2 regions of the Kitasatospora sp. NBC_00458 genome follow, and region 2 is predicted to be linked to the other one. Evidence: riboswitches for the same ligand, from Rfam matches in the RefSeq annotation. Region 2 holds a riboswitch; the other holds the start of a gene.
What was found. Region 2 has a riboswitch for cyclic di-AMP ahead of OG550_RS31710 (M23 family metallopeptidase). Riboswitches for the same ligand answer to the same signal wherever they lie in the genome.

Region 1 (4,525 bases), 190 kb from region 2:
GCTGCCCGCCGGTCCGGCCGCGACGACGGCGGCTCCGGTCCCGGCCCGCACGGCGGCCGGCGGCCACGCCTCAGCGGCCGACCCGACTGGTGGGCGCGGCGGCGTCCTTCAGCTTCAGCGCGGGCACCAGCACCGGCCGCGACTGCCCCGCGAACGTGGCCACCGGCGCGGCGACGGCGTTCCACTGCGGTTGCGCGGCGCCCTCCTCGTCCGGCTTCCGGACCTTGAGCACCTCCGTCCCGCCGGCCCGGCGCAACAGGATGTCCTTCGGCCGGACGCCCTCCGGGTCCAGCCAGAGCTCGTTGCCGCCGAACTCGCAGTCCAGCACCAGCACGTCGTCCGGCCGGCCGTCCGGGGTGGCGCGGAAGGCGATCCCGGCCCGGCGGTAGCCGGTGAACCGGCTGCGGCTGAAGGTGACGGACTGCCCGGCGAGTTCGTGCCGGGCGGTGGAGACGGCGAAGTCGCTCTGCCCGGCCGCGTCGACCAGGAGTCCGTCGAAGACGGTGCCCCTGTCCCGGCCGAGCGCGTGCAGCGCCACTCCCCCGCCCGCGTTCCCGTACAGCACGGTCGCGGTGTAGTCGAAGTCGTTCAGGTAGGCGCCGTGCTCGATGCCCCAGCCGCCGTTGTGGTACGCGGCGAACTGGGTGACGAGGTGCTGCTGACGGGCGTTGAGCCAGACGAAGATGCCGTCCTGCGCGTTGTTGTGGGCCAGGCAGCGCTCGAAGGTCCACACGCCCTCGCTGTTCTCCGGCCACTCGAAGCCGGAGGCGCCGGTGGCGCCCCGGACGCCGACGGCCACGCAGTCCACCGCCTTGCCGCCGGTGCCCGCGCCGAGGTTGAAGCCCGTCAGGCGGTAGGCGCGGGGTTCGGGTTCGAGCAGGGTGCGGGAGGCGACGCAGGACTCGTACACGATGTCGTCGGAGGGGCGCTGCGGGGTGCGGGTGTCCAGCGGCCCGTCCCACCAGTAGGCGTCCTCCCAGGTCTCGTGGCTGATGCAGCTGCGGAAGGTGATGCCGTGGCTGGCGTGCGGGACGTACGCGTGGCTGCCGGCGTCGCGGACCACCACGCCCTCGACCACCGTGCCGCGGGTGGCGTCGCCGAGCTGGTGGAAGTGGAGCCCGTAGCGGCCGAGGACGGGCGCGGTGATCGGGACGGTGCCGTCCCGGCCCTTCCAGGTCTCCTTGGTGTCGGCGCGCGGGCCGACCCAGCGCAGCGCGGTGTGGCGGACGTCGGCGCGGCGGGAGCTGGTGAGGTGGACGTGGGTGCGGCCCCCGGCGGTGCCCTCGACCCGGACGCTGCGGGTCAGGTTGAGCACCTCCGCGCCGACGGTGACGCCCCCTCCGGCGGCGACCCGGGGGTGGGCGTGCCGGAGCGGCTGCTCCAGGGTGACGGTCGTTCCGCTGACGGACCGGACGGTGACGAGGTCGTAGCGGGCGGCGAAGTCCTCCTGGTCGGGCGGGCCGGTCGGGGTGACGGCAAGTTCGTCGCCGGGGAGCCAGCCGGCGGGCGGGGCGGCCAGGTCGAGGGTGGTGTCACCGGCCCTCAGTTCGCGGTCGGCGCGGACCCAGGCGGTCTTGGCGGCGCCGTCCAGCCGGAGGTACCCGGCGCCGGTGACCCAGAGGCCGACGTCGGTGTCGACGACCTTCATGCCGTCACCCCGGAAGCGCCTCTCGTCGACGGCGGGGAAGCGCAGGGTGTGGGTGCGGGCGCCGTCGGGGGCGAGGGCGAGGGCGCCGCGGATCTCGGCGTTGCCGGTGACGGCGAGGGTGAGGGTGCGGTCGGCGGCGAAGGTGAGGGCCCCGGCCGGCTCCACCAGCAGCGTGCCGACGGCGGCGTCGGTGTCGAGCAGCACCCGGTCGGTGATCCGGACGGCGCTCCCGGGCCCGGGTACGGCGCCGCCCCAGCCGGCCGGGTCGGACCAGCGGCGGCCGCTCTGGTCGACGGTGGGCTCGGGGGCGGGCTGGTCGGGCGCGACGCCGCCGGGTGCGGTCCCGGGCGGCGCGGCGCCGTGGCCGCCGTCCGGTCCCGTCGGGTCGGCGCCGGACGGTCCGGCGACGGCGGCGACCGGTTCGGTCGGGCCGCTCAGGGAGCGCCGCAGGACCTCCTCGCCGCTGATCGCCGCGAAGGCGGTGCCGACGGCGAGCCAGCGCAGTAGAGTGCGGCGGCTTACGGGAGTTGGTGATGGTTCGGGTGGGATGTCCGCTCTGCGGTGCTTTGCCCTGCGATGCGCTCCACGCGGCCGGGCGGCCGGGCGGGCGGCGGCCGGATCCTCGTCCATGGCCATCGGTGCGTAGCCCTCCCCCCAGACGGCTGCGTCCTCGCCGGCGTGCCGCCGGCGTTCTGAAGCATAGGCAGTTGCGTTGACCGTGACGGGCGTTGTGCGAAATCGGTCATTTCTGATCATGAAGGACAGCCGCCCACCACGGATTTCGCAAACAGTGACGTGCCTCACACATGTTTGCGGTTTGAATGCGGCTCTGCTTAACGTGCTCCCCGTTCGTGGCCACACGGACCCAGCTCATCCGCAACGCCGAGTCCTGCCGTCGGGTGCGCTGGAAGCACGAAGCACCACGGCAGGAGCGGGGGAACCACAGGTAGTTCGCCCAGGCCGGTCCCCGGACCGACCAGGGCTAGGGGTGAAGCCGCGTCCACAGCGCGGCCGGGCAACTCCAGCCCGAATCCGACAGCTCACCTCGCAGGCGTGGGAGAGGACCGCGTCTTCATGCTGCCCACCAACGGCACCCGTCTGTCCGGCCGTACCCGTCGCGCCATCGCCGCCCTCGGCGTCGCGGGCATCGGCCTCACCGTCCCCTGCCTCACCTCCGGCACCGCCACCGCCGCCACCGTCGCGACCTGGGACAAGGTCGCCCAGTGCGAGAGCACCGGCAACTGGAGCATCAACACCGGCAACGGCTTCTACGGCGGCCTCCAGTTCACCAGCTCCACCTGGGCCGCGTTCGGCGGTACCTCGTTCGCCCCGCGCGCCGACCTCGCCACCAAGGACCAGCAGATCGCGATCGCCGAGAAGGTGCTCGCCGTGCAGGGCCCCGGCGCCTGGCCGGTCTGCTCGGTCCAGGCCGGCCTGACCAAGGGCGGCACCCCGGCCGCCGTCGACACCTCCGCCGCCGCCAAGCCGGCCGCCCAGACCCCCGCCCCGGCCCCGGCCCCGGCCGAGGCCGCCAAGCCCGCCGCCAAGCCGAAGGCCGAGCAGCCCGCCGCGCCCAAGGCCCCCCAGCAGCAGGCCCAGGCCCCGGCCCCCGCCTCCGACGACGCCCGGAAGGGCGACGGCGGCCAGGACGGCCGGCAGTGGCGCCAGCAGGCCGGTCAGCAGGGCGGCTGGAGCCAGGCCGACGACTACACCGTGGTCGCCGGCGACTGGCTCTCCGCCATCGCCGACAAGAACGACGTCCAGGGCGGCTGGGAGCGGCTCTACGAGCTCAACCGCGCCACCCTGACCGACGGCCCGCACAGCATCTACCCGGGCCAGCACCTGACCTTCGGCGACCGCGCCAAGGGCCAGGCCACGGCCTCCGCCTCGGACGAGTCCGGCAAGGGCTTCGACTGGTTCAACCGGGCCAAGGACGCCCAGCAGGGCGGCACCGGCGCGGGCGCGCAGACCCAGGCCCCCGCCACCAAGCCGGCCGCGAAGCCGGCCGCCCAGGCCGAGACCCCGGCCCCGGCCCAGACCGCCACCGGCAGCATGGCCGCCGCCGTGTCCTTCGCCCAGTCGAAGGTCGGCCAGGCCTACGTCTACGGCGGCACCGGCAACGGCGGCTGGGACTGCTCCGGCCTCACCCAGGCCGCGCTGCGCGCCGCGGGCGTCTCCGTCCCGCGCGTCGCCGCCGACCAGGCCGCCGCGTCCACGCACGTCTCGCTGGACGCCCTCAAGCCGGGCGACCTGCTGTTCTGGTCCAACAACGGCCAGGACTCCGGCGTCTACCACGTCGCGCTCTACATCGGCGACGGCAAGTACGTCGAGGCCGCCAACCCCAGCTCGGGCGTGCGGACCCAGACCGTCGCCAACTGGGCCCCGGACTTCGCCGGCCGGGTCTGACCCACGAACGCCCGGAGCCCCCGGGGAGGAGTCTGGTCGCTCCTCCCCGGGGGCTCCGGTGCGCCCCGCGCCGGACACGGCGACGACCACCGCGACCGGCGCAGCACGCCCCTGACCCCGTGGCCCTGCCCCCGCGGCCCCGACGCCCCCGAGCGCAGGGCCACGACCACCGCCGCCGCCGCCACCGCCGCCACCCGGACGGCGCGGAAGCACCGCGCGCCGCCCCGCCGCGGGCGTGCCCCGGCGGACCGGCCGGAACGCGCCGCGGCCGCCGGAAGGTCATGGTCAAATCCGGCCGCACCGGGCATGCTGCTGCTCTGTACCCGAGGAGGAGTCACCATGGCCCAGGTCACCGTCACGCTCGACGCCAACCTCGCGATCGACGCGATGATGCTGTCCGGCACCAAGAACCCGCAGGACGCCGTCGAGCTGATCCTCCGTGACTACCTGGAGCGCGGCCGGCGCACCGAG
Region 2 (4,525 bases):
GCGAAGCCGATCGCCCCGAGCCCGGCGACCACGTAGAAGGTGGAACGCCAGCCGAAGTGCTGGCCGAGCAGGGTCCCCATCGGCACACCGAGCACGTTGGCGGCGGTGAGCCCGGTGAACATGAGGGCGATCGCACCGGCCCGCTTGTTGGGGGCGACCAGGTCGGCGGCGACCACCGAGCCGATGCCGAAGAACGCGCCGTGCGCGAAGGCCGCGAGGATCCGTCCCGCCATCAGCAGCCCGAAGGCGGGGGCCACCGCGGAGACCAGGTTCCCGGCGATGAACAGGCCGGTCAGCATCAGCAGCATGCCCTTGCGGGGCACCCGGGTACCGAGGACGGTGAGCAGCGGCCCGCCGACGACGACGCCGAGCGCGTAGCCGGAGATGAGCAGGCCGGCGGTGGGGATGGACACCGAGAAGTCGCCGGCGACCTCGGGCAGCAGGCCCATGATCACGAACTCGGTGGTGCCGATGCCGAAGGCGCTGATCGCCAGCGCCAGGAGCGCGAGGGGCATGAGAGGGACCGCTTTCCGGAGCGTTGCAGGGGGTACCGGTCGACCGCGCAGCAGACCATTGCGTGCGCAACTACCAGCGTCGACAATACGACCGACCGCCGGTTACTTGCAAGCGCGGCATATCGGTCCGCGCACACCTCCCCCTCCACTCACCCGCCCAGGACGACCGCGCGGGACGACCGCGCCGCCTTGCCTACCGCCATGCAAGTCATTAGGTTAGGCTCACCTAACTAGCCGGAGGTTGCCATGAGCCCCACCCCCATCGACGCCGAGGTCCCCGAGCCCACCGCCGCCGAACGGGTCGGCAGCCTGCTCTGCGCAGCCTCCTCCGTCGTCGTCCGCGCCTGCGGCGAGCACCACGAACTCACCACCCCCGTGTCGGTGCACGGCTCCCGGATCCGGCTGCGCGCACCGCTCGACGCCCCGCTCACCCTGGCCACCGCCCGCGAGCAGGACGGCCTCCCCGTCGTCCTCGACCTCACCGACATCGCCCCGGTCGCCGTCCGCGACCGGGTCCGCGGCCGCCTCACCCTGGCCGGGCGACTCCACCTCGCCCACCTCGCCGACGACGGCCTCAGCGTCCACCTGCGCCTGGACGTCGCCCACGCCGTCCTCTCCACCCCGTACGGCACCAGTGCGCTCACCGGCGCCGACCTCGCGCTCGCCGCGCCCGACCCGCTCGCGCGCTACGAGGCCGGCATGCTGACCCACCTCGCCGACGACCACTCGGACGCCCTGGAGGTGCTCACCCGCCTCCTCGACCAGGAGCTGCTCACCGAGCGGCCCGACGTCCGTCCGCTCGCCCTCGACCGGTACGGCCTGGTGCTCCGCCTCGACCACCCGCACGGCCACCGCGACGTGCGTCTGGTCTTCCCCGAACCGGCCCACGACGCCGACGACTTCGGGCACCGCGTGCACCAGCTGCTGACCGCCGCCCAGCATGCGGAGCCCGCCCACCGGCCCTGAGCGCCCCGGCGCGCCCCACCACCCGACCCGGCGGAGCGGCCGTCCCGACGCCCGCCGGTCACCCACGCGCCGGTGACGGACGGCCAGGAGCCCCGCGAACACCCCACCGGGTCGACCGCACCCACACCCGCGACCCCGCGACCCGCGACCCGCGACCCCGGCCGGCGCTCCACGGCCCCACCCCGCGACCGGACTCCGCCGGGAAAACGCCGAAGGAATTCCCCCCGAGTCAGGGGGGGTGAAAACAAAGACGACCGGCCCGGTTCGCGAAAGGAGGTTTCGCGAACCGGGCCGGTCGAACGGGCGTGTCCCGCGCCCGTGGATCCACTGGTGGTGCGGCGATCACCCGGTCGAGCGGTCACCCGACATGACCATCCCGGGAGGTCGTTCACCCCGCACCCAGCGGTGGTTCTGGTATTCGGTCGGACCGGTCCGCCCAATCGGACCGGTCCGACCGCCAAGGCCGTTCAGGCCTTCAAGCCTTCAAGCCTTCAGACTTTCAAACCCTCAGGCCTTCAAGCCCCTCAGTCCTTCAGACCCTCAGGCTTTCAAGCCCTCAGACCCTCAGGCCGCTCGAATCGACCGGACGGGTCAGATCGAGACGCCGTGCGCCCGCAGGTAGGCGATCGGGTCGATGTCCGAGCCGTACTCCGAGCCGGTGCGGATCTCGAAGTGCAGGTGCGGGCCGGTCACGTTGCCGGTCGCACCGGAGAGGCCGATCTGCTGGCCGGCGGTGACGGTCTGACCGACCTTCACCGCGATCGAGGACAGGTGCGCGTACTGGGCGTACTTGCCGTCGGCGAGCTTGATCTCGACCTCGTTGCCGTAGGCGCCGCCGTTGCCGGCCTTCACCACGGTGCCGGCCGCGATGGCGCGCAGCGGGGTGCCGGTGGCAGCGGAGAAGTCGACACCGGTGTGGTGGCCGGAGGACCACATCGAGCCGGCCACACCGTAGGCGGTGCCGAGCTTGGCGCCGGCCAGCGGGGCGACGTAGCCGGAGGCGGCGACGGGGGCCGGGGCGGCGGGCTTCGCGGCCTGGACCGGAGCCGGCTTGGCGGCCGGGGCAGCGGGCTTGGCGGCCGGGGCGGCGGGCTTCGCGGCGGGCGCGGTCGGCTTGGCGGCCGGCTTCGCCGAGTCCTGCGAGGCCTGCGGCTTGGCGGCGGGCGCGGCGGGCTTCGCGGACTCGACGGCCTTGCCGCCGAGTCCGAGCTGCTGGCCCGGGTAGATCAGGTTCGGGTTGGCGCCGATGACCGAGCGGTTGTGCTCGTAGAGGGCTTCCCAGCCGCCCTGGACGTTCTTGGCGGCGGCGATCTTCGACAGGGTATCCCCGCCGACGACCTTGTAGCTCGCCTCGGCCTGGGCGGCCGGAGCGGTCTCGGCGGCCGGAGCGGCCGGGGTGGCGTCGACGCTGGCGGCGCCGGTCCAGGTGCTGGTGTGGGGCTTCGCGGCCGGGGCCTCGTGGGCCTGGGCGCTGACGGTGGTGACCAGCGGGAGGGCGAAGGCGGCGCCGGTGACGGCGGTGGCGATGCCGATGCGGACGGCGCGGGGCAGGGCGATACGACGAGCCTGTGCGGGCATGGGGAATGTCCTCTCCGACGCCTGCGAGGTGAGCTGTCGGGTTCGGGCTGGAGTTGCCCGGCCGCATCAAGGCGGCTTCACCCCAAGCCGGACCGTGAATTCCGGTCCGGCGACTTACCTTTGGGTCCCCCGCTCCTGCCGTACAGAGTTCGTTGCGTACCACCGGGCAGCGGCAGGACTAGGCGTTCCACCCGGTGGCCACCCGGGCTGACGCCGGGCGGTCGCTGAACTAAAACTCATCCGTCCGAGTGAAGCAATGTCGATCTCTTGAACCCGCAACAAAACCCCCGGGGCCCGTCACGCTCCGAATGATCGGCTGCACAGTACGCACACAATCAATTCACCGCGTGCCACTGATCCACGACCCTCCGCCGATTTCCGGACCGTTCCGCACACGATCACTCACGGAAAGCCATTCGCCGACACGCCCCCGGTGACCCTTGTCACGTAGGCCCCCGGGGCGGACGATCGGGCCGTGGCCACCTCCGAGGCCGGCACCCTGCGGTTGGGCACCGCGCAGGGTCGCTGGGTACTTCTGGCGACGGTGCTCGGTTCCAGCCTGGCGATGCTCGACGGGACCGTCGTGAACGTCGCGCTGCCCCGGATCGGCGTCGACCTCGACGCCCCGCTCTCCGCCCTGCAGTGGACTCTGAACGCCTATCTGCTCACCCTGGCCGGACTGATCCTGCTCGGCGGCGCGCTCGGCGACCGGTACGGCCGGCGCCGGATCTTCCTGCTCGGCGTGGTCTGGTTCGCCGTCGCGTCGGCGGCCTGCGCCGCCGCCCCCACCATCGAGGTCCTGGTCGCCGCCCGCGCGGTGCAGGGCGTCGGCGGGGCGCTGCTCACCCCGGGGTCGCTGGCGATGCTCCAGGCGGTCTTCCACCCGGAGGACCGCTCGGCCGCGGTCGGCCTCTGGTCCGGACTCGGCGGGGTGTCGGCGGCGGTCGGACCGTTCCTCGGGGGCTGGCTGGTGGACGGGCCCGGCTGGCGGTGGATCTTCCTGCTGAACGTCCCGCTGGCCGTGCTGGTCGTCGCGGTGGCCGCCCGGCACGTGCCGGAGAGCCGGGACGAGGCCTCCAGCGGGCGGTTCGACGTCCTCGGCGCGGTGCTGGCCGCGCTGGCCCTGGGCACGTTCACCTATGCGCTCACCGCCGCCGGGGAGGGGCTCTCCCCCGGTGTATGGCTCACCGGGGCGACCGGGATCCTGCTGGGGGTGGCCTTCGTCGTCGTCGAGCGCCGCACGCCGGAGCCGATGCTGCCGCTGGGCCTCTTCTCGTCCCGCCTGTTCACCGCGGTCAACCTGGTCACCCTCGCCGTCTACGCGGCGTTCAGCGGGGTCTTCTTCCTGCTCGTCGTGCAGCTGCAGATCGTCTCCGGCTTCTCCCCGCTGGTCTCCGGGGTGGCCCTGGTGCCGATCACGGTGCTGATGCTGGCGCTCTCCGCGCGGGCCGGCCGGCTGGGCAAGC

Region 1: another riboswitch for cyclic di-AMP. It lies ahead of OG550_RS30930 (transglycosylase family protein); the one in region 2 lies ahead of OG550_RS31710 (M23 family metallopeptidase).

What each region holds. Positions count from the first base shown of each region.
Region 1 is NZ_CP107904.1:7,572,501-7,577,025, reverse strand. Features, by position in the region: gene OG550_RS30935 (hypothetical protein) at 71-2,284, opposite strand; cyclic di-AMP (ydaO/yuaA leader) riboswitch at 2,519-2,715, shown strand; gene OG550_RS30930 (transglycosylase family protein) at 2,702-4,054, shown strand; gene OG550_RS30925 (hypothetical protein) at 4,394-4,525, shown strand, end outside.
Region 2 is NZ_CP107904.1:7,761,466-7,765,990, reverse strand. Features, by position in the region: gene OG550_RS31720 (MFS transporter) at 1-515, opposite strand, end outside; gene OG550_RS31715 (DUF2470 domain-containing protein) at 762-1,481, shown strand; gene OG550_RS31710 (M23 family metallopeptidase) at 2,073-3,059, opposite strand; cyclic di-AMP (ydaO/yuaA leader) riboswitch at 3,063-3,226, opposite strand; gene OG550_RS31705 (MFS transporter) at 3,535-4,525, shown strand, end outside.